3 regions of the Oribacterium sp. FC2011 genome follow, and region 1 is predicted to be linked to each of the others. Evidence: a T-box and tRNA genes for the amino acid it is inferred to sense, from the RefSeq annotation. Region 1 holds a T-box; the other regions hold tRNA genes.
The links. A T-box is a leader RNA that pairs with one kind of tRNA and senses whether it is charged. The one in region 1 lies ahead of T357_RS0112045 (threonine--tRNA ligase), so its partner is inferred to be a tRNA-Thr.
Positions count from the first base shown of each region.

Region 2: it encodes a tRNA-Thr, which carries the amino acid that the T-box ahead of T357_RS0112045 (threonine--tRNA ligase) is inferred to sense. The anticodon was not compared.
Region 3: it encodes a tRNA-Thr, which carries the amino acid that the T-box ahead of T357_RS0112045 (threonine--tRNA ligase) is inferred to sense. The anticodon was not compared.

Region 1 covers NZ_JNJM01000014.1:3,398-11,052, reverse strand. Annotated here, with positions in the region: gene topA (type I DNA topoisomerase) at 1-796, opposite strand, end outside; gene T357_RS0112045 (threonine--tRNA ligase) at 828-2,714, opposite strand; T-box leader at 2,800-3,001, opposite strand; gene dprA (DNA-processing protein DprA) at 3,080-3,982, opposite strand; gene T357_RS0112035 (YifB family Mg chelatase-like AAA ATPase) at 3,979-5,727, opposite strand; gene T357_RS0112030 (RluA family pseudouridine synthase) at 5,922-7,028, opposite strand; gene T357_RS0112025 (SDR family NAD(P)-dependent oxidoreductase) at 7,118-7,655, opposite strand, start outside.
Region 2 covers NZ_JNJM01000017.1:80,662-88,316, forward strand. Annotated here, with positions in the region: gene cysS (cysteine--tRNA ligase) at 1-223, shown strand, start outside; gene T357_RS0113825 (Mini-ribonuclease 3) at 223-741, shown strand; gene rlmB (23S rRNA (guanosine(2251)-2'-O)-methyltransferase RlmB) at 826-1,569, shown strand; gene aroE (shikimate dehydrogenase) at 1,726-2,613, shown strand; gene T357_RS0113845 (shikimate kinase) at 2,850-3,392, shown strand; tRNA gene T357_RS0113850 (tRNA-Thr) at 4,022-4,094, shown strand; gene T357_RS0113855 (type I restriction-modification system subunit M) at 4,406-6,997, shown strand; gene T357_RS20450 (restriction endonuclease subunit S) at 6,990-7,655, shown strand, end outside.
Region 3 covers NZ_JNJM01000022.1:4,594-12,248, reverse strand. Annotated here, with positions in the region: gene T357_RS0114835 (esterase family protein) at 1-744, opposite strand, end outside; gene T357_RS0114830 (hypothetical protein) at 952-2,043, shown strand; gene T357_RS0114825 (polysaccharide deacetylase family protein) at 2,182-3,207, opposite strand; gene T357_RS0114820 (zinc ribbon domain-containing protein) at 3,230-4,030, opposite strand; gene T357_RS0114815 (zinc ribbon domain-containing protein) at 4,054-4,461, opposite strand; gene T357_RS20495 (C40 family peptidase) at 4,634-5,383, opposite strand; tRNA gene T357_RS0114805 (tRNA-Thr) at 5,602-5,674, opposite strand; gene T357_RS21280 (CapA family protein) at 5,859-7,655, opposite strand, start outside.

The sequences.
Region 1 (7,655 bases):
CTGCCTCCTGCTGCATGGTACTTGTAGTAAAAGGCAGAGGGGCTTTCTTTCTGCGTTCGGATTTTTTGATATCGGAAATAGTGAAATCTGTTTTACCGATATGCTTTATGACATCGTCAACGGACGCTTCATCCGGCAGAGGCATTTTTTTATCTTTGCCGTAAAAGGCTGCAGTTAATTTCTTTTTGCCATGAAGAAGGTGGGCATCAAGTGACCAGTACTCTTCAGGTGTGAAGGCTGCAATTTCTGCTTCACGGTCGCAGATCATGCGAAGCGCTACAGACTGTACACGTCCTGCGGAAAGTCCCTTACGGATTTTCTTCCATAATAAGGGACTGATGGTATAACCCACCAAACGGTCTATGACTCTGCGGGCCTGCTGGGCATTAACGAGATCCATGTCAATATCTCTGGGGCTCTTGATTGCATTCTTAACCGCATTCTTTGTTATCTCGTTAAAGGTGATACGTGATATTTTGTTTCTGTTGGAAGCATCCTTATCAAGCTCGTTTTTGAGATGCCAGCTGATGGCCTCTCCCTCGCGGTCCGGGTCAGTTGCGAGATATATTTTATCGGCTTTTTTTGCTTCTTTTTTCAGCTTTGAAAGAAGCTCACCTTTACCGCGGATGGTTATGTACTTAGGTTCGTAACCATTCTCCACATCTACACCGAGAGAACTCTTCGGCATATCTATGAGATGACCCATGGTGGCATCCACGGTATAAGTTTTTCCAAGAAATTTTTTTATGGTCTTTACCTTTGCAGGAGACTCAACGATGATTAAGCTATTTGACATCTATGAATTACCTTTATATGTATTTATGTGATCAGTCGAAGTTCTCCGGAAGCTCAAGAGTATGCTCTGTATTAAGTTTCTTACAGATCTCAACGAACTTATCAAGAGGAACATTCTGAACCTGCTTGTTGGTTCCGCGGATATTGATGGAAACAGTATTCTCCTCAGCCTCCTTATCTCCGAGAACCAGGATATAAGGATCCTTAAAGTTCTTGAAGCCCTTGATCTTGGTCTTCATATTGTTGTCTGAGTAATCAGCCTCAACACGAACGCCTGCTGCTGTAAGAGCCTCTTCAACCTTCTTTGCATATTCATTGTGGTTCTCACGGATAGGAACGATACCTACCTGATATGGGTTAAGCCAGAACGGGAACATTCCCTTGAAGTTCTCGATGACAATACCGATGAAACGCTCAAGTGAACCGTAGATGGCACGATGGATAACTACAGGCATAACAGACTCACCCTGGTCATTGATGTAGGTGAGACCGAAGTTGTGAGGAAGCTGGAAGTCAAGCTGGATAGTTCCGCACTGCCATTCTCTTCCGAGGGCATCCTTGATCTGAAGGTCGATCTTAGGACCGTAGAATGCACCGTCGCCTTCATTGATCTCGAATCCGTTCTCGCCGTACTGCTCTGTAAGGATCTCCTTAAGGTCAGCTTCAGCCTGGTTCCAAACCTCGATGTCACCCATGAAGTCATCCGGACGTGTTGAAAGCTCTGCACGGTAGGTTACACCAAAGGTTGTGTAAATCTCATCTGCGATTGCAATGATATCCTTGATCTCGTCCTTGATCTGAGATTCCATTACGAATGTATGGTCATCATCCTGACGGAACTCCTGTACACGGAAAAGTCCGTTCATCTGACCTGACTTCTCCTTACGGTGAAGAACGTCGTACTCGCTGTAACGGATTGGAAGCTCCTTGTAGGAACGGTTCTTGCGCTTGAAGGTCATCATGGCATTGGGACAGTTCATGGGCTTTGCTGCCATGGTATCAAGGTTCTCACGGTTGTAAACAACGGAACCTGCCATGATCTTTACAGCCTTAGGAGCCTCTTCCTGATTCTTAAGGTTCTCGATAACGCCATTGATATCAGCGTCTGCTGCGAGGTGACCCTCGATACCGGGAACTATGAACATATTGTTGAGATAATGTGCCCAGTGTCCGCTGATGAGCCAGAGCTTCTTGTTGTTGATAAGCGGAGCTGAGATCTCTGTATATCCGTGAGCCTTCTGAAGCTCGCGGCTGTACTTAAGGAGAGTCTGATACATTACCCATCCGCGTGGGAGCCAGTATGGCATACCGGGAGCGGTCTCGTCAAACATGAAAAGCTCGAGCTGAGCACCGATCTTCTTGTGGTCGCGCTCTCTTGCTTCCTCGATCATCTTGATGTGCTGCTTGAGCTCATCCTTGTTTGGGAATGCATAGAAGTATACTCTCTGAAGCTTGTCTCTCTTCTCGTCGCCTCTCCAGTAAGCCATGGAAGCTGCGTGAAGCTCGAAGGCTGCGCTCATAAGCTCCTGTGAATTGTCTACGTGAGGTCCGCGGCAGAGGTCAACATAATCTTCGCCTGTATAGTAGATGGTAATGATTTCGTCCTCAGGAAGATCATTGATAAGCTCGGTCTTGAACTTCTGATCCTTGAAGATGTCAAGGGCTTCAGCCTTTGATACTTCCTTACGGGTCCAGTCCTCTCTTCTCTTTATGATCTCGCGCATTTTGTTTTCAATCTGCTTGAAATCCTTGTCGGTTATTGTCTTACCCTCGGGTAATGCAAAGTCATAGTAAGCTCCGTCTTCGATCTCCGGTCCGATTGCATACTGTACTTCTTTGCCGTAGATTTCGATGACAGCCTTTGCAAGGATGTGTGCAAGAGAATGACGATACACCTTTAAAATCTCTTCTTTTTCCATTTTGGTTCTCCTTTGTTTAGACAGAAAAGCTCTTTGGGGAAGCTTTTTTTATAATGAAACGTCCCAACCCATGACTGTAGTCATAGATTGGGACGATAAGTTCGCGGTTCCACCCAAATTGCTGCTGCGTTATACAACAACCACTTTTTCTGATTATAACGTGATCAACGGGTCTGATTAAAGACCTCTCGGAGGTGGTTTTCACGTTTTCTTCTGCGAAGCCTCGCACCAAACGGCTCCTCTCTGAAGCAGGCTGAAAAAGCTACTGTCCTCGTCAACGATTTAAGGCACTTCCGGTTCGGAAGTTAAAATTTAAAGACGGCACTATTCTATTGCTCTGAAAGAGTCTTGTCAATAATTTTCATTTATAACGAGATTTTTCTTCTGTAGAATCCTGTTTTCGTGCATTCGGAGAAACCTAGGATTTCAAGTTCCAGTAGGACTGCGGTCAGCTCCGGGACGGGTAGTCCGCATTTCGGGACGAGGGTGTCGAGATGGGCGGCGTCGGTTTCCAGGATGTCGTAGACAGCTTTTTGTTTTGGGCTCAGTACGGAGGTGTCTTTTTCAAGGATCAGCTGCTCGCCTTGGGTTTTCAGGTGGAGGTACTCAAGGATGTCTTCGGGGGAAGTCAGGATTTCGGCACCTTCTTTTATGAGTTGGAGACAGCCTTTTGACAGGGGGTCGGTGATGCGTCCGGGAAGGGCGAAGACTTGTTTACCCTGTTCGAGGGCGTTGTTTACGGTGATGAAGGTACCGGAGCGTTCTCTGGCCTCAATCACTATTACAATGTCGGAAAGCGCGGATATGATTCTGTTTCTGGAGGCGAATTGTTTTGGAAGCGGAGGTGAGTCCAGTGGGACTTCCGACATTATTCCGCCGCCATTTTTTAATATTTCATCGTAAAGCCGGTAGTTTCTTGCGGGATAACAGATGTTTATTCCGCAGCCGAGAACTGCATACGTGCTTCCTTTTCCGTCAAGAGCGCCCCACTGTCCTGCGCTGTCGGCTCCCAGGGCCATGCCACTGACGATGCCTACGCCCCGGGATGCAAGCACTCGGCCAAAAGTCCTCGCCACATCTATTCCGTATTCCGTTGAGGTTCTGGAACCGATGATGGCAACCGTCGGCAGGTCGTCTGGAGGCAACTGGCCTTTTATATAAAGTGTAGTCGGTGGATTTTGTATCTGGCGTAATCTCTCTGGGTATTCTCTGTCCAAAGGTGTAAGTTCCCGGATTTCATTTTTAAAATTAATGTCCTGAGCTGTCATAGGCTGAACCCCCTTTCAAGCAGTTTTTTAGATTCAATTACGGAAGTTCGACCATGCTTTGTTGTGGTACGGGGGTTTGATCCTGATGGTCCGTCGTATCCTGACGGTTTTGTGAATCCGTACTTGCTTTTAGCCCTGGAGGTTATGTTAGAGAATTTTTTTCCGCCGTTTCCCGAAGGGATCGGATGTACACATTCGGTCTCAGCAGCACCGTACAGGTGATCCTCCAGTCCCCGGTAGCTTACAGCTTCGCTCAGATGGCTAATGCTTATGTCCTCCGCTCCCTCAAGGTCCGCTATGGTTCTGGCTACTTTAAGTACCTTATGATAGGTTCTCATGGAAAGGGATTTGAGCTCAAAGATCTTTCCTATGAATCTTTTACTCTCATCATTCAACGGGCAGAACTTTTCTATATCTTTTGCACCCATGTCAGCATTAACATGAAGGTGACTGTAGTTTTTAAATCGTTCTTTCTGGATAGCCCGGGCTTTTTGAACCTGCTTCCTTAATTCTGCGGAGCTTACGGAGGCTTCAGTGCTGATAGCCTCTTCGAATGTTACGGGGGAGGCTTCGACGCAGAGGTCGATTCGTTCCAGAATGGGTTTGGATATGCCTCTCTGATAGTGCCGGATCTGGTTTTCGGTACAGTGGCATTTGTTTCTGTCCGGGTAATAACCGCAGGGACATGGATTCATGGCTGCCACCAGCATACAATCTGCCGGGTACAGGAAGCTGCCGTTCAGGCGGTTTATGACCACCTTTTTTTCTTCCAGAGGCTGTCTGAGGGCTTCTATTGAAGATTTTGAAAACAGGGGAAGCTCGTCCAGAAAAAGTACGCCCTTTGACGCCAATGCTATCTCCCCGGGCACAACGCCTGAGGGTGAGGAACCGCCAACGAGAGACGGCGTGGTAATGGTGTGATGAGGTGTTCTGAAGGGACGACGGTTCATAAGAGCTGAACCTTCGGGAAGGAGTCCTGCTATGGAATAGACTTTGGTGATTTCGATATTCTCTTCTCTTGTTAGTTCGGGAAGTATGGTAGGGATTCGTCTTGCAATCATGGTCTTGCCGGAGCCGGCGACTCCTGAAAGAAGCAGGTTATGTCCGCCTGAAGCGGCGATCAGTGCTGCTCTTACCGAAAAAGACTGGCCGTGGATATCTGAAAAATCCACATCGTAAGACTCTTCGGATTTTTGTATCATGGGTGTTTCCCTGGGATGATTTAAAAAGCTTTCTCTGCTTGCGATGATGGTGCAGAGATCAATGAGGTCCTCCACACCAAGGATATCCATCCCGGAGACTACCAGAGCTTCCTGGATATCAGCTCTGGGGACAACGGCGCCTTTTAAGCCGGCTTTTTTCATTTCTGTTACGATGGGCAGGATTCCGTTAACATGTCGTATCCTGCCGTCCAGGCCCAGTTCTCCCACAAAGCCATAATCGTCAAGGGAGAAATCATTATCCAGAAAGATTGATTTAAGAATGCCGGTGGCTATGGCAAGATCAAAATGGGTTCCATCCTTTCGCCGGTCTGCAGGCGCAAGATTTATGGTAAGCCTTTTAGGAGGAACATTTATACCGGCATTTTTGAGAGCTACCTGACAGCGGTCCAGAGCCTCTCTCACCGAGGCGGAAACATTGCCGACGATTATGGATTTTGGAAGGCCGTCGCTTTCGTCCACCTCGACAGATACAAGGAAGCCATCCATGCCGGACAGACCGGCACTGTTTATTTTTGCTAACATTTAACCTCTTTCCGAGGAATATGTTTATAACCAAAAAGAAAATATCACATAATTAGGAAAAGTGTAAGGTCTGAAAATAGACTATAACATCGTCGGGTTCCTTTTTTAAAACCGGCTGACTTCGCCGTTAAAAACTAAAATCCGATTCCTAAGGGGCACCAGGGAGTCGGATTCTGATTTTTGACGTTTTGGCTCTATGCTTTTGAAAAGGTATTTGACGGCTCTATCAAAAACTCTTTCGGTGGTTCTGCTGTCAGTGTTTTTCCTGCCAGAGGTTCCAGTACGCCACTAAGATCTTCCGGGAATTTGAGTTGCCAGGAATGCAGCAGCTGATGATCCAAAGAATACTTCTTTTTGTAATAACTGTTCACTTTTGGGTCACCATACTTAGGATCTCCGATTATGGAGTGTCCTATGGAAGAAAGGTGTGCACGGATCTGGTGAGTTTTTCCTGTTATCAGGTGAACCTTTAAAACTGTATATCTGTCGGTGATTTTCAGCGGTTCATAGGCTGTATTAATCTCTGATGAGTTTTCGAAGCGCTCTTTCTTTATCACAACCTTGTTGAGCTTCTCATTCTTTGAAAGATATCCTTTTATTGTCTTAGCCTCTTCCAGTCTTCCGTTAACGATGGCAAGATAATATTTCTGTGCGGTACGTTTTCTCAAAAGCTCCGCCAGACTTTGGAGAGCCGGCAGGGTCTTTCCGAAAAGAATGAGTCCGGAAGTGTTTCTGTCAAGACGGTTTGCGATACTCGGCTTGAAGGTCTCAAGCTGCTTTTCGGTGAGCTCACCTTTTTCTATGAGATACATGAGGCAGAGTTCATTAACGGACAAATTGCCTGAGTCATCGCTCTGACTGATCCAACCGGCCGGCTTATCGATGACCAAAAGATGTTTATCTTCATATATTACGCGTTGCTTGAGAAGGTTAAGCTCAGAGCGAATCTCCGGAGTTATCCTGTAAATAGATTTTTTCGGAATGCCGGTTTTATGATCCTTTTTCGCTGCGCTATTTTCGTGTGCTCCTGCTGCAGTTGTATCTTTTTCGGCAGTTCCTGTTACACCGGTCCCTTGTTTTCCGCCGGTCATAATTGCAAAGGTTTCATCAGAGAAATATATCTTTACGGAGTCACCCTCCTTAAGGATTTCTTTCCCTTCTGCTTTTTTATCATTTAAAACGATATTCTTTTTCCTCAGCATCTTATATATAAAGCTTGTGTTGGCGTTGGACAGATATTTATGCAAAAGCTTATCGAGACGCTGTCCGGATTCGTTTAGGGATATATGTAATTCTTTCAAAACTAACTCCTTTGGATGTTTAGGTTCGTCATCTGCCTATAGGCGCTAATCTGCGGTTTTTGGCATAGAGACATTATGAATCCATGCAGCTAATGCTTATTTTTTGATCTGGAGAGGTGATTTATAGCTCGCAATGCAAGAAGTATGAGTGGCACCGGTGTGATCTTGGAAAGGATCATGACCAGCTTCATGCCCATACCATAGACTGAAATATCTGCTTTGTTAATGCTGTCAATAAGTGCTTTTTTGCAAACTTTCTTTGGGTTTGCCATGAATAAATACTTGTAAAACGGGATTTTGCCGGTGGTTTCGGCAATGTCAAAAAATTCGGTTTTGACAGGCCCGGGACAAATGGCCGTTACATGACAGCCTGTACCCCTTAATTCTTCATTCAGGCTTCTTGAGAAACTGAGCACATAACTTTTTCCGGCAGCGTATACTGCAAATGCCGGCTGAGGGAGAAAGGCAGCGCTGGAAGCAAAGTTTATGATTCTTGAATTATCCGACATATAAGGAAGGCTCAGCTTGCAGATGCCTGTAAGGGCACGGACATTGAGATCGATCATCGAAAGCTGATCCTTAAGGCTGAGATCCCTGATATTTCCGATCTTTCCGAAGCCCGCAGCA
Region 2 (7,655 bases), on a different contig from region 1:
CTACGTACTCGAGAAAATTGAGCTCCTTATGAGCGTTCTCGGAATCAAGACAGTGGTAGCAAAGGATGATCTGGATTCAGATGTTGAAAAGCTCATCGAAGAGCGCCAGGCTGCACGTAAGGCTAAGGATTTTGCAAAGGCTGATGAAATAAGAGATAAGCTTCTCGAAATGGGCATCGTTCTCAAGGATACCCGTGAGGGCGTTAAGTGGAGCAGAGCATAATGTCCATGACAGAATCTTTTATCAAACTTTACAAAGAAAAACTTGATCTTAAGGCGGTGGATGTCCAAACAACATCCCCGCTTATTCTTGCGTATATCGGGGACTGCATCTATGATTTCGCAGTCAGGGAGTATGTGGTCACCCATTTCCCCGGTTCCATCAATGCCATCAACCGGAAGAAAACCGAATTTGTTTGCGCCCATGCCCAGTCAGAGATTATGGGGTACATAATCGCAAAAGAAATACTGACTCCGGAAGAAATGTCTATCTACAGACGAGGCAGGAACCAGAAGTCCGTAACCCACAGTAAGAACAGCTCCATCCAGGAGTACCGTCGCGCCACAGGTTTTGAGGCCCTTATCGGGTATCTGTATCTGACAGAACAGTACGAACGCCTGCTGGAGATTGAAGCCATGGGCATCCATCATCTCCGGGAATTGCATGACAAATACGGGAAGATTAAACATGCTGAAAAGACAGAGATTTCCGAGCCTGATAATGTTTCCGAAGAATCTTAAAGTTGTCAAATTGGTTGGGCTTGGTATTTTACCAACAAATATTCAAACCAACATATAAATTATTAACTTTTGAAAGGTCTATATATGAGAGACGAACAATTTACCATCATCGGCAGAAATCCGGTTATCGAAGCCTTCCGTGCAGGAAAGACAGTTGACCGCCTGTTCCTGCAGGATGGTGTTCATGACGGTCCTGTTTCCACCATCATAAGAGAAGCAAAGAAAGCCGGTATCAAGCCGGAATTCGTTAAAAAGGAAAGACTCGATGAGATTGCCGGTCAGGGTTCACACCAGGGTGCCATAGCTTATCTTGCAGCTTTCCACTACAGCACAGTTGAGGAAATACTTGACTATGCCAGGGAGAAAAATGAAAGCCCGTTTCTTTTTATTCTGGACGGAATAGAAGATCCTCACAATCTCGGTGCCATGATCCGTACGGCTAATCTTGCAGGCGCACACGGCGTAATCATTCGCGAAAGACGTGCTGTGGGACTCACCTCAACAGTTGCCAAAACTTCAGCCGGTGCCCTGGAATACACAAAGGTTGCCAAGGTTACAAATATCGGTCAGACCATCGAAGATCTGAAAAAGGAAGGACTTTGGTTTGTTTGTGCCGATATGGATGGCGAGCAGATGTATAAGCTGAACCTGAAAGGTGCCATCGGTCTCGTTATCGGAAATGAAGGAGAGGGCGTATCACGACTCGTAAAGGAGAAGTGTGACATGGTAGCCTCCATTCCTATGTTCGGAAACATTGATTCCCTCAATGCTTCTGTGGCCTGCGGTGTTCTGGCCTATGAGATTGTGCGTCAGAGACTTAACGGATAAGGTATAAGATACCAAGCATAATAGGAGCTATAAAAGCCGGGTATGTTTCCCGGCTTTTATTTTGCGAAAAAAAAGGGTATTCTAGGGGAGACATTTATTTTATTCCGGAGAATTTACGGAAACTCTCCGGAAGTTAACAGCGGAAAGTGATTTATCATGGAAATATCAGGTAAAACCAAAATGATCTGCCTCCTGGGCAGTCCTGTAGCTCACAGCCTTTCTCCTGCTATGCATAACGAAGGCTTTAAGCAGCTTGACCTTGACTACTGCTACCTTGCATTTGATGTAAAAGAGGGGGAGCTCAGCGGCGTTCTTGACAGTTTCAAGAAGATGGGAGTGAGAGGCTTTAACCTCACCATGCCCCTTAAAACAGAAGCGGTATCCCTTTGCGACAGACTGAGTACAGCCGCAAAGATTGCTGAAAGCGTAAATACCGTGGTCATTGAGGATGACGGAACCGTCACAGGACACACCACCGACGGAATCGGTTTTACGGAGTCAGCGAGACAGGCCGGGGTCGATTACATTGGCAAAAAAATCACCCTGCTGGGAACAGGCGGCGCCGGAATCGCGGTACTTACCCAGCTTGCACTTGACGGTGCCGGTGAGATTTCTGTTTTCGAACGCGCCGGAAGCAGATTTAAAGACAGAACAGCGTCAACCATCAGAAAGATACATGAGTCTACTTCCTGCAAGGTCACGGTCTATGATTACGAGGATGATGTGATGAAACGGGAGATTTCTGAATCTGTGCTCCTCATCAATGCTACAAACGTTGGTATGGCACCGAATCCGGAAGGAAATCTCATAAAGGATGCTTCCTGGCTTACGGACAGAGCCTCCGGAATGAATGAGAAACTTACGGTTTCCGATGTCATATACAACCCACGGAAAACAAAGCTTCTTGAAATGGCAGAGGAGTGTGGACTCAATGCTTTTAACGGCATGTACATGCTACTTTACCAAGGGGCTGCTGCCTTCGAGCTCTGGACCGGAAAGAAGATGCCGGTGGAGATCGTGAAGGAAAAATACTTTGATATATGACTTAGGCGAGGAAAACTATTAGTAACAGCTCCACCAAGGCATGACTATAATATTGTTGCCTTAGGATTGACTGCATTCTCGAAAAACAGCAAAGTAAGTCAACCGGAGAAACGGGATCATCTTTAAAATCTAAATAAACTTTGATTTTTATTAAATATGTTGATTGAACGATTACAACTTTTACACTAATTTTTCTTCATTAAGCATAATTTTATCTAAAACAGGAGGAAACCAAAGTGACAAACCCTCAGACCCTCGAAAAACTGAAGAAAAAGAACATTGCCCTCATCGGCTTTATGGGAGCAGGAAAATCCACGGTTTCCTCTTGCCTTAAAGACATGCTTGGAATGACAGAAGTGGACACTGATGCGGAAATTGTCCGTTGTGAAGGCATGCCCATAAAGGAAATCTTCGAAAAGCACGGTGAAGACTATTTCAGAAAATGCGAGAGCGAGGTCATCCTTGACCTCCAGAAATCAAGCGGCATCATCATTTCCTGCGGAGGCGGAGCGGTTCTTCGTGAAGAAAACGTCACAAACCTGAAAAAGGGAAGCATCATAGTTCTTCTTACCGCAACCCCCGAAACCACCCTCGAAAGAGTTAAGGATTCAGGCGATCGCCCAATCCTCAACGGCAACATGAATGTTGATTTCATCCGGAGCCTGCAGGAGAAGAGAAGTGCAAAGTACGAAGCTGCTGCGGATATCATCATCTCAACAGACGGAAAGACCGTTCAGGAGATCTGCGAGGAATTGGTGCAGGCTGTTGTGAAACCCTGACGATCCAGCCGGCAATGGTTCGCGAAGAGCTTGGTCGGCTCTTTTCCCCACCATCCGGAGTTATTGGAACCACTGATTGACCTTAAAACTCAGAATTCAGAATATAAGTCAATGTAACCTGCCATTTAGGATGACCTAAATCCTGATTGCCTGAAATTGAGTCAATGTAACCTGCCATTCAGGATGACCTAAATCCTGATTGCCTGAAATTGAGTCATTATAACCTGCCATTTAGGATGACTCAAATCCTGATTACCTGAAATTGAGTCAATGTAACCTGCCATTCAGGATGACCCAAATCCTGATTACCTGAAATTGAGTCATTGTAACCTGCCATTCAGGATGACCTAAATGCTGATTACCTGAAATTGAGTCAATGTAACCTGCCATTCAGGATGACCCAAATCCAGATTACCTGAAATAAAGTCAATATAACCTGCCATTCAGGATGACTCAAATGCTGGTAACCGGAATATGGGTCAATGTAATGCCTTGTTCACTGCGAAAATATGGCATACCGGCTGAACTGTTTCGGTCCACCGGCTGAACTTTATCAATTTTTCAACTGTATATTGACATTGACATGTCCTTATGCTAAATTTAGTAGGTTCTCACATGAGAGAGCAAATGCTGGTATAGCACAGTCGGTAGTGCGTCGCATTGGTAGTGCGGAGGTCACCGGTCCGATTCCGGTTACCAGCTTTTTTATTGCATAAAGCCCGATCGCAAACCAAATGCGACCGGGCTTTTGTATTTCTACGATACTCATCCGAAAAATCACTTTTCCAATGCCTTCTCGTCCCATACCGGGACATCTACCCCTACTACAGCTGAGGTAAACTGTGTACCATCCTTCGCTTTGAAGTGTTCCTAGGCCTTTTTAATGAAGTATTATTTTGTATGCAAATGATCTATATCTCAACACGTTCCTTAAAATCCCATAGAAACCCACTATTTAAACCGTTATAATCATATATGGCATTGCCTAAAATTAACGAAAGAGAGCTTTACCAATGAATAAACAACAACTTGCAGCAAAGATATGGGCATCCGCAAACGAAATGCGTTCAAAAATAGAAGCCAACGAATATAAGGACTATATTCTTGGCTTTATCTTTTATAAATACCTTTCGGACAAAGAAGAGCAGTGGCTCTACGAAAGAGGCTATGATGCTGATAGCATTAAAGATTATGTAAATGAAGAAGCTGAAGATCAGTATTCCAGCAAATCCAGTGCACAACAAAGCCTCGGTTACTTTATAGCTTACAAGGATCTTTTCTCAACCTGGATACATATGGGATCGGATTTCTCTGTTGATAATGTCAGGACCGGTCTTTCATCATTTAACCGTCTGATCTCACCATCCCACAAGAAGGTTTTCGAGGGAATATTCAACACTTTGGAAACCGGTCTGTCAAAGCTCGGTGAAAATACAAAGTCCCAGACTAAATCGGTCAGTGACCTGATTCAGCTTATAAACGACATCCCTATGAACGGTAAACAGGACTATGACGTTCTTGGCTTCATATACGAGTATCTTATTTCAAACTTCGCAGCAAACGCCGGCAAAAAAGCCGGAGAGTTCTATACTCCCCACGAAGTTTCTCTTTTGATGTCTGAAATTATTGCAGATTACCTGAAGGGCAGAACTGAAATCAAGATTTATGACCCCACGTCAGGTTCAGGAAGCCTCTTGATTAACATCGGTAAGACCGCATCAAAGTATATCGAGGATCCAAATCGAATAAGATATTACGCTCAGGAGTTGAAGGCCAATACTTATAACCTTACAAGAATGAACCTCGTTATGCGGGGTATCCTTCCTGACAACATTGTCACAAGAAATGGTGACACTTTGGAAGAAGACTGGCCTTACTTCGACGAATCTGATCCCCAGGGAACTTATGAACCACTTTATGTTGATGCAGTGGTCTCAAATCCTCCATACTCTCAAAGGTGGGATCCTTCAGGAAAAGAAAACGACGCCAGATATGCAAGATACGGTGTTGCGCCTAAATCCAAAGCAGACTATGCTTTCCTGCTTCACGACCTGTATCACCTTCAGCCGGATGGAATCATGACCATCGTTCTTCCTCACGGTGTTCTTTTCCGAGGCGGTGAAGAAGGTGCTATAAGAAAGAATCTGATAGAGCAGAATAACATTGACGCTATCATTGGACTTCCTGCCAATATCTTCTTCGGAACCGGAATACCTACCATCATCATGGTTCTCAGGCAGAAAAGAGAAAACACCGACGTTCTTATCATTGATGCTTCGAAGAACTTTACAAAGGAAGGTAAAAATAACAAACTTAGGGCTTCCGATATACGAAGAATCGTTGATGCAGTAAAGGAACGTAAGTCCATCGATAAATATTCCAAGGTTGTAAGCCGTGAAGAAATCCGTGCCAATGACTATAACCTTAACATCCCTCGTTATGTCGATTCTTCTGAGGCTGCCGAAAGCTATGATATTTATGCATCCATGTTTGGTGGGATTCCGGAAAAGGAGCTGGAAGAGTTTGAGGCTTACTGGAAAGTTTTCCCATCTTTGAAGGCTGAGCTTTTCTCAGTCGAAAACGGATATCTTGATTTAAAGGCAGATGATATAAAATCTGCCATCAGAAATAATGCAGAAGTTAAACAGTTCCTTGATGCCTATGCAGAAGCATTTGCAGATTTTGGAAAGTATATGGACGGAGCTCTGATTGATAATGCAGAGACATTATCAATAGCTAAAACTGAAGAGCTGGTCGCTTCAAATATCTTCAAGCGCTTTGAAGATGTTGCGCTCCTTGATCCTTATTCCGCTTATGAGCTTTTTGAAGCAAAGTTTACTGAGATTTCAGGAGACCTTGAAATCATTCAGACCGAAGGAATGTCAGCGGTAAAGATCGTTGATCCGAACATGGTTATAAAGAAAAAGAATGGCAAGGATGCCGAAGTGCAGGAAGGCTGGAAGGGTCATGTTCTTCCATTTGAACTCGTTCAAAACATATGCTTACCGGAACAGAAGGCAGAGCTTAAGAACATGCAGGAAAAGCTTGCCGAAATCCCATCGTCATATGACGAACTTCTTGAGTCATTAAGCGAAGAAGATAAAGAGACTGTATCTGATGCACTGAATGAGACAAATGATGCTTTTGTGATAAAGAACATAAAGGGAATGATCAAAATTCTGAAAGCTGATGCATCAACGGACACTCGTCTCATTGAAATCCTTCGCAAGGCAGAAGAACTGAACACAACAGAAAAGAATCTGAAAGTAAAAATCAAAGAAAATGATGAAGTACTGCATCTTGAGACTAAACGGGTAATAGAAAACCTCTCGGATGAGCAAGTTTATATGCTTCTTCATGAGAAATGGACAAGTCCTGTAATCACAGGGATCATGAAACTGTCCGGTGAGATGCTGGATGGATTCACCAAGAATATAGAGAATCTTTCTTCCAAATACGCTATCACCATGAGCGATCTCGAAAAAGATATCCACGAAACCGAAATATCTCTTTCAAAAATGCTTTCAGAATTAACCGGTTCTGCTGCTGATATGAAGGGAATCGAAGAACTGCAACTGTTACTGGGAGGAGCAGTCAATGAATGAAAGAAAAATTCCGAAAATAAGATTCAAAGGGTTTAGCGATGATTGGGAACAGCGTAAGTTATCCGGGTTATGTGAAAACATCACTGTTGGCATAGCTAATTCTGCCACACATGCCTATACGGATGATGGCATTGTAATGTTTAGAAATCAGAATATTAAAGAGAATTATCTCGATGATTCTGATGTAATTTTTATTGATGAAGAGTTTGAAAAGAAATATGTAAACAAGCGATTAAAGGCAAATGATTTATTGGTTGCACGAACCGGATATCCAGGAACTGCATGTGTGGTTCCTGAAAAATACGAGGGTTCACAGACATTTACAACTTTAATTGCTAGATTAAAAGAAGGAACTAATCCTTTTTATGCATGCCAATATATTAATTCCGATTACGGAAAAAAGTATTTCTTAGCGACTCAAATTGGTGGTGGTCAGAAAAATAGTGGAGCAGGTATTTTGGAAGATTTTCCGATGATATTACCGCCTACTATTGAGGAGCAGGAACGGATTGCTAATTTTTTAAAACATTTTGACAACCTTATCACCCTTCATCAACGTAAGCTTGATAAATTAAGGATCGTCAAAAAATCCATGCTTGAAAAATGTTTTCCTAAAAATGGTGAAAAAGTCCCCCAGATCCGTATTGGCGGCTTTACT
Region 3 (7,655 bases), on a different contig from region 1:
GTTGTCACCCAGGAGTTCCGGAAGGAAGTACTGAATCTGCTCTTTCCACCAGTACCAGTCATGACTTACATCATATCCCCAATAATCGCACCAGGCGTCGATACTTTTGGTAATAAAAATTCTTTCAAGACTTTTCAGTGTCTTAACACCGTCAAACTCCTGATATCCCTGCCCTACACAGAAAATCATCTTTCTCTTATTATAGAGCTCTATGTACGCGTGATCCGGCGGCATATTCTCAAGGAAACGTTCAGGCGCATTGTCATAAAGATTACTATCCATATAATCATCAAAGAAATACCTGACATCATAAATTCCCGAAAGCGCCATGAGAGACTGGAAAAGATCCGGTCTCCTCAGGAAAATGATGGCAGCATGATTTGCTCCCATACCGACTCCGGCCACTATAGGCATGGTCTTTGACTTATTCTTCTTATGAATATAAGGCAGCACTTCCTCTATTATGCAATTATAATAGGCTTCCTGTCTGGACGTTCTCCAAGGATTTATACCGTTCTCACAAAACCAGCTTTCTGAATCCACAGTATTAACCGTAAAAAGCTGGACACGACCTTTCTCAATAAACTCTTCAATTGCTTCAACCATTCCGTGCTCTTCCCAATCATTAGCCGAGCCATTCTCACTCGGAAAAGCCAAAAGAGGAATGCCCTTCTTACCATACACGAAGAGCGACATATCTTTATCCAACTGCTTACTGTGCCATGTATAAAGCTCCTGTTTCATAATCAGTCTCTCCCTATTTTTTAAATTCACGAACATTGTCAAACAGATAGGAAAAGTATACCATGATATGACATTTTAGCGCAATTTTATTACGAAATTTTATATTAATTTAGGTCGAAAATGGTTATAATGTATTTTGGACATGCATCTGATACTAAGCAATCTTATGTCCCTCACCTCAATAATACAATTCAGGAGGCTTCTATAATGAATTTCGTTTTTATATCTCCAAATTATCCTCATAACTACCGGCATTTCTGTAAAAGACTCAGAGAAAATGGTGTTAATGTTTTAGGAATCGGCGATGCTTCTTTTGTTGAACTGGATCAGGATCTTCAGGACAGTCTGACAGAATACTACAAGGTTTCGGATCTTTCCGACTACGATCAGGTTTACAGGGCAGTTGCATTCTTTACTTACAAATACGGAAGAATTGACTACCTTGAGTCCATGAATGAATACTGGCTCAGCCAGGATGCCTCTCTTCGTAACGATTTCAATATCAAAACCGGTCTGAAAAGTGATGAGCTGGAAGGGGTGAAGGATTCCATACAACTGCTGGAGCGTTTTTCAAGAACCGACATCCCTGTTTTCACAAGAGACCTAGATGCCTTTGGTGCCACGGCAGCCCCTGTGGAAGCAGAGCTCTGTTCATATGATGCCATTGCCGACAGTCATTGTAATCCACTGTTCGAATCCATGACCGTATGGGCTCCCGCAACGAATCCGGATGTATTGATCGATACCGGAGAAATCTACTACACCTGCCCTAATATGCCTGCAAAACTTCGCCTCCTTGGCCGTAGAGCTTTGAAGGCAATCGGAACCGGTTCCCGCTTTATGCGCGTCGAGTTTCTGCATCTTACAAAGGATCACGGTCAGCTTGGCAAAGCCGGTGATTATGTTGCCGTTAATGCTTCCATCTGTCCTGCAGGTGGTGATGCTCCCGACATGATGAACTACGCTCATTCTGTGGATGTATACAAAATCTGGGCAGATATGATCACAACAGACAAGCGCTACCTGGACGGTCGTCTTCAGACTTCATCGGAGCTTGGACATCATACTTCCGAAAATGATGAAGACTGCTTCTGTGTATATGCAAGCCGTAAGGAAGGCCCGTCCTATGTTCATCCTGAAAGCCGCATTGCTGACAAATTCCATGACGTTCTCATGATACGCCGAAAGGAAACAGATGAATATGGCACAGGGATCACCCGATATGTCGCAAGACTCCGCACTCAGCATGAAGTAAACACATTTATACGTTACCTGCACGAGACAACACCTCAGCTGTAAATCTCTTATAATTGATGGACTGATAATCGTTAAAGTTTCGCTTGAACTGCTTCATAAAGCCGCATGACGATTAAAAAATCGTGACAGAACAAAAAAACCGACAGATGCGTCGCACTTGCATCTGTCGGTTCTTTCATCTTATTGTCCCAAGTATTCATTTTCCGGAAGATCATCCAATGACTTGAAAGTATAACCGGCACTTTCCCATCCGGTGAGAAGCTCGTCCAGGATTGCATCATTGGTGGAGGAAGTAGCATGCAGAAGTACAATTGCTCCGGGATGGATACGCTTGTTAAGGGTTGCCAGGGCACTGCTGCGGCTTGGCTGTGCCTTATCATCATAGTCCTTGTATGCAACTGACCAAAGCATGGTCTTGTAACCCATGGCACGGGCAAGCATCAGCTGAGCCTCGGAAAACTTTCCCTCAGGTGGGCGATAATAACGGTTCATGGGATGTCCTGTCAGTGTTTCGTACTGTTCCTCTACAGTATTTACCTCTGTATAGAACAGCTCTTTTGTTGTGACAGTTGACATGTTTTTATGACTGAGCGTGTGATTACCCACTGTGAAACCGTTTTGGGCAATGCTGAGTACTATTCCGGGATCTGACCTGGTGCAGGCGCCGGTGACGAAGAAGGTGGCAGGAGCATTATGCTTCTTAAGGGTGTTCATTATAGACGCAGTGTGCCCGTTCTCATATCCAAGGTCAAAGGTCAGATAGCATACCTTTTCAGCAGTCATCTCCTTGGAATATGTGTCAAAAGCTCTGAGCCAGCTTTCATCAGCATTTCCCACAGGCGCTGAGTTTGCAACCGGGTAATAGTTTCCCCAGTCCATATTTGCTCCTCCGCCGGAAAGCTGTGAAAGATCCGCCTGTATATCTGCATCCGGCTTAACATATTTCGGTACACGGATTCCGTCTACAATAGTTACTAAACCGGTGCCAGACTCTGCTGAGGATGCGGAATCACCGGTTTCAGCCTCCCCTTGTACAGACTGTGGCATATTTTCCATCCCCTGTGTACTTACAGACTCAGAAATACCGGACGGGTTATTGATATAATCGACTCCCCTGGCTTTTACTCCCGCAAATGCCTGAACAGTCATTGATTCTGTGACTAAAAGTGTCAAAAGAATCTTCGCTGAAAATTTACTGAATCTCATATGTTACCTCCATGACTTATCATTATTTCCTGTCTTCAACTATCTTATTGATGGTCCAGACCCTGATGTTTAAGGATTCCAGTCCGGTGCCGCAATATGGGCATACTTTCGATCCGAGGCCCTTAACAGGCGCTCCGCAATTAGGACAATTATAGCCTAACATCTTTCCCTGGGTTTTCTCAGCATCCTGAACATACACAAGCTCCGTATGGAAAACAGTCTGAATCTTTCTCATCTTCCAGCCTGAATCTGACTCTTTGGAAGCATTGGCTTTGGTACCCACCTTAACTTTTCGTTCATAGCTGGCTGAAGTCTGGGCATGTATGGTGCAGGCTCCTGCTCCCCGTAAGTAACCTGAAACCACAGTCTTATAAGCATATCTGTTTTTGTATTCAAGCTTATCCTCAGAGTATGCCATCCCGGAAGAAACTTCACTATCGTTTGTTATGAGAGTCTCAACTTCTTTCATAATTACCGGGTACTCGCTAAGAAGCTCAGGAGCCCTTTCATCAATTGCCTGCATTCTGAGAACCACTGCATTCTGGATACGTGACCTCCACTCATTCCAGCTGAACTCCGGAAAGTCCTTTTCTATCCTCGGAATGTAAAGTGAATCCATTGAAGACAGTGACTTTGGTGTTGCGGATGTTTCCTCTTCGTCCGTAATGCCTTCACCGGTCACAATGGACCTTGCCAGGATTTGCAGTGCCTGTCCCATGATGGATCTTCGAAATCTCCATATCTTATAAGAAATGAAACCACCTATTATTATAAAAACCGCCAGGTTCAAAAGCGGTCCTAAAGCTGCTGAACTCAATTCCATATCACATCATCCTCACAGTAAAATCAAGAATCATATCTATCTTCTGAAAACTTCTTCCCACACTTCGGGCAGTATTCAAAATCCTCAGAAGTCTCATAAGCACAGCCATAGCAGATTTTTGTTGTAGTCTTTTCACTTTTTGCTCCTGCCCCGCGCTGTCTCAGATACAGGTCATTTGTACTGATGGAAACATTATCACCCCATTCAATGGCTTTTCCGATCTCAGGTCTGAGCTCATACAGGGATCCGCAGCAGGAGGTTTCCACGTAGTAAGTCTTCCCCCACTTAAATACAGGAATAAAAAACAAGGTTAATGTCATATAGGTCATAAAAACCTTGAATCTCCCCATCCTCCCGCATACATCACAAGTCATCTGCTGATTATATTCCAGGTCCTTGCGACCGTTATTGATTCCAAAAATAAAAAACATTATTCTCTGTCCTTCTTTAAGAAAATGTACGTTTAGAATTATAGCATATAAAGCTACAAAAAAAGCAGTCTCCCGAAGGAAACTGCATCTTTATCTTAACTTATCCGTTAACGCTGATTTTTGAGCCTGAATATCTGACACTCAGACTGAGATCTGATAGGCTCTATACAATTTACCAGTATCTTCCGATGGCAGCTATATTTTCATAGTGTATAGCACTGCTGCCTGCATCCTCAAATACCCATCCGCGTCGGCTGTTAGTAGCGTGAACAATGGAATTATCTCCGGTGTAGATGGCTACATGTCTGACACTGCCAATACTGCTGCCGTAGAAAATCAGGTCGCCGGGAAGCATCTCTGCCTCTGTTACATATTTTGGAGCGCTTGCAGCCTGTTCTCTGGAGCTTCTCGGAAGTGAGATACCGAAGGTTCTGTATACAGCCTGTGTGAATCCTGAGCAATCCGCCGGACCGCTGAGGCTGTTGCCTGTTCCATATCTTAAAACACCGACACCTACGTACTGTCTCGCAAAATTCACTATATCCTTACGTCCGGCAGTGTTTGTGCTGACCTCTGCTGAGGCATCAGACTGACCTGAGGAAGCTGTGGCACCCGGGGTCATATTCATGGCCGGTGTAGAAACGGCTGCCTCCACGGAGCCTGTGTTGGCATCGGAAGTCTCTCCTACAGCTTTACTTTGGGCTGAATCACCCAGCGAAAAAGAAAATGACGTGTTTACATCTCCCCAGTTTGAGGCCAATGTAAAAGTCCCATCAACATTGAAATAATAAGGTTCTGAAACGCCATCGTTGTTGGCGTCCATCCATGTGATATCATTATTATCTGCAAATGCCAGGCCGGATGCTGCTGTGATCATCATTACTGTGAGCACGCCGGTGACAATTTTTTTAATATTTTTCATATGACTCCTATAAAAATTTTTCCACAACGACTTTCCTAGTTTAACCTTAAAGGGTTTATATATGCAAGTAGGCGAGGTATATATTTTATTTATAGCCAAAAAAATGTCCTGATTCCTCGCATCCGGAACCAGGACCTGTCTTCGGTAATATTCACTTTACGATTTAACGGTAGCCAAAATGGTTTGATTGGCAATACTGCTGTCACAAGAGAATATCGAGCTACTGACCGGACTTGAACCGGTGACCTTCTGATTACGAATCAGATGCACTACCGACTGTGCTACAGTAGCCAACCCGGGCAGAAACGGTTTTCTGCCCTTCGTTTTTCATGCCACATAAGTTTACCGATTTTAAAAGGGGTTGTCAACCAATGATGGCATTCTCACATAAAGAAAAATCTTCACTGATATAACAGTCAGCCCCGTCCCCATTGTAGCTGTCTGCTGCTCACCGGTAGTTACTGTCACATGAGAATTATTGCGATGCAGTTACTGTACCATCTTCGCCAATGGAGATTCCTGTACTAATGCTCTCAATGTAGGAATAAAGTTCCGCCTTGTCTGCTGAATCCGACAGGGTTCTTGTATATCCTGCCGAGGATTTTCCGGGAATAAGCTGCAGCTTCAGGTCTTCCGCACCTTCCATGGTCTCATCGACAGTCACCTTAAGAAGTGCCGTCCTCGGTATGGAACTTCCGAATACAAAGTTTCCAAGGCTGTATACGATAGGAACATCTTTATAAAACTCAATTCCCTGGAGAACATGAGGGTGAGCTCCCACAACAAGATCAGCACCGGCGTCCACTATATCATGGGCCAATGTCGTCTGAATCTCATTAGGCATCTCCTTACTTTCTTCTCCCCAGTGAATATAAACCACAACAAGATCAGCCTGCTCTTTAGCCTGCCCAATCTCTTCAATCAGGTTTGATGGGTCGTAGGCTGACAGAAGCCCCGGTGATGTTTTACCTGCTTCCCATTCCCCTACCGGCATAACTCTGGTTGCTCCGATAAAAGCAATCTTCCTGCCCTTAATGTTTACCATGACAGGCTCTGATGCCTCTTCTATATTCTCTCCGGCTCCCACATGACTGATCCCGGCTTTATCCAAAGTATCAAGAGTATCCAGAAGGGCATCCGTTCCAAAATCCAGAGTATGATTATTGGCCAGGGTAACAAGATTGATACCCATTTCCTTAAACATGTCCACTTTTGAAGGGTCAACCTCAAAGGTGTACTGCTTATCCTCTGCCGGAGTTCCTCTGTTACTGAACGGAAATTCTTCATTGACAACAAAGTAATCTGCCGACTTTATTTCATCAAGGTATGCCTGAGAAACCACTCCCGTAATATTTCCGGAAGCCTGATATGCTTCCATTACATGGTCACTGAGGTACACATCTCCGGAAAACATAAGTTCCACAGGTTGAAATTCAGCCGCTCCTATGGCTCCGGCTTCCTCAGTCATAACAGGATTTTCCACAAAAACGGCGCCGCTTTCATTAACATGAGTTGTGGTTTCTTCTGTTAATGTCTCAGGCTCAGATGATTCCTCTGCAGCAGCCTCTGTGGATTCTGTTAAAATTTCTCCTTCAGCATTCGCCGTTTCATCACCTTTATTTTTGTCTGCAGCGGCACTTTGAAGCTGAAGCATAACCGATCTTACTTTGTCCCCCGACTGAGGTTTCAGGGTAATCACTGTGATCATAATGATCTCATATATCACAAGGAACAAACCTATTGCCAGGAAAAGCAGTTTCCACCGGCTTCTCCCCTTAAGTCTTTCTTCCTCTTCATCTTCTTCCAAATAAGGTCTTACATCGCTGAATCTTTCTTCTGTTTCTCTTCTTTCCCGGCTTTGCAGGATTCTTTCGGAACGTGAACCTGAATAGTTGCTCTGTCTGGTATTTAAAAATACTCTGGTTCTCTCAGAATCAACAACTGAATCACTGCCGGAACCATGATTTAAACTGCTTTTTGAATTATCGCCTGCATGTACCCCGGTTTTTTCAAATAAATATTTCCCGGTCTTATCCTTTGTCAGGTCTTCTCCGAAGATCAGATCAACTTCTTTATTCTCAATGTTATTACTCTTAACTGTCCTGTCTCTCTTATCTGGGTTTTTCCTCTTATTTATCCTTTTTCCATCGGATTTTCTACGGCTCCTGCCGAAATCCGAACGATCAACCTTCTCAATACTATAGTCACCGCTTTTATCTATTCCCAGAGTTTTTCCGATACTCTCTACTTTTATCTGTCTCCCGGGTCCTGT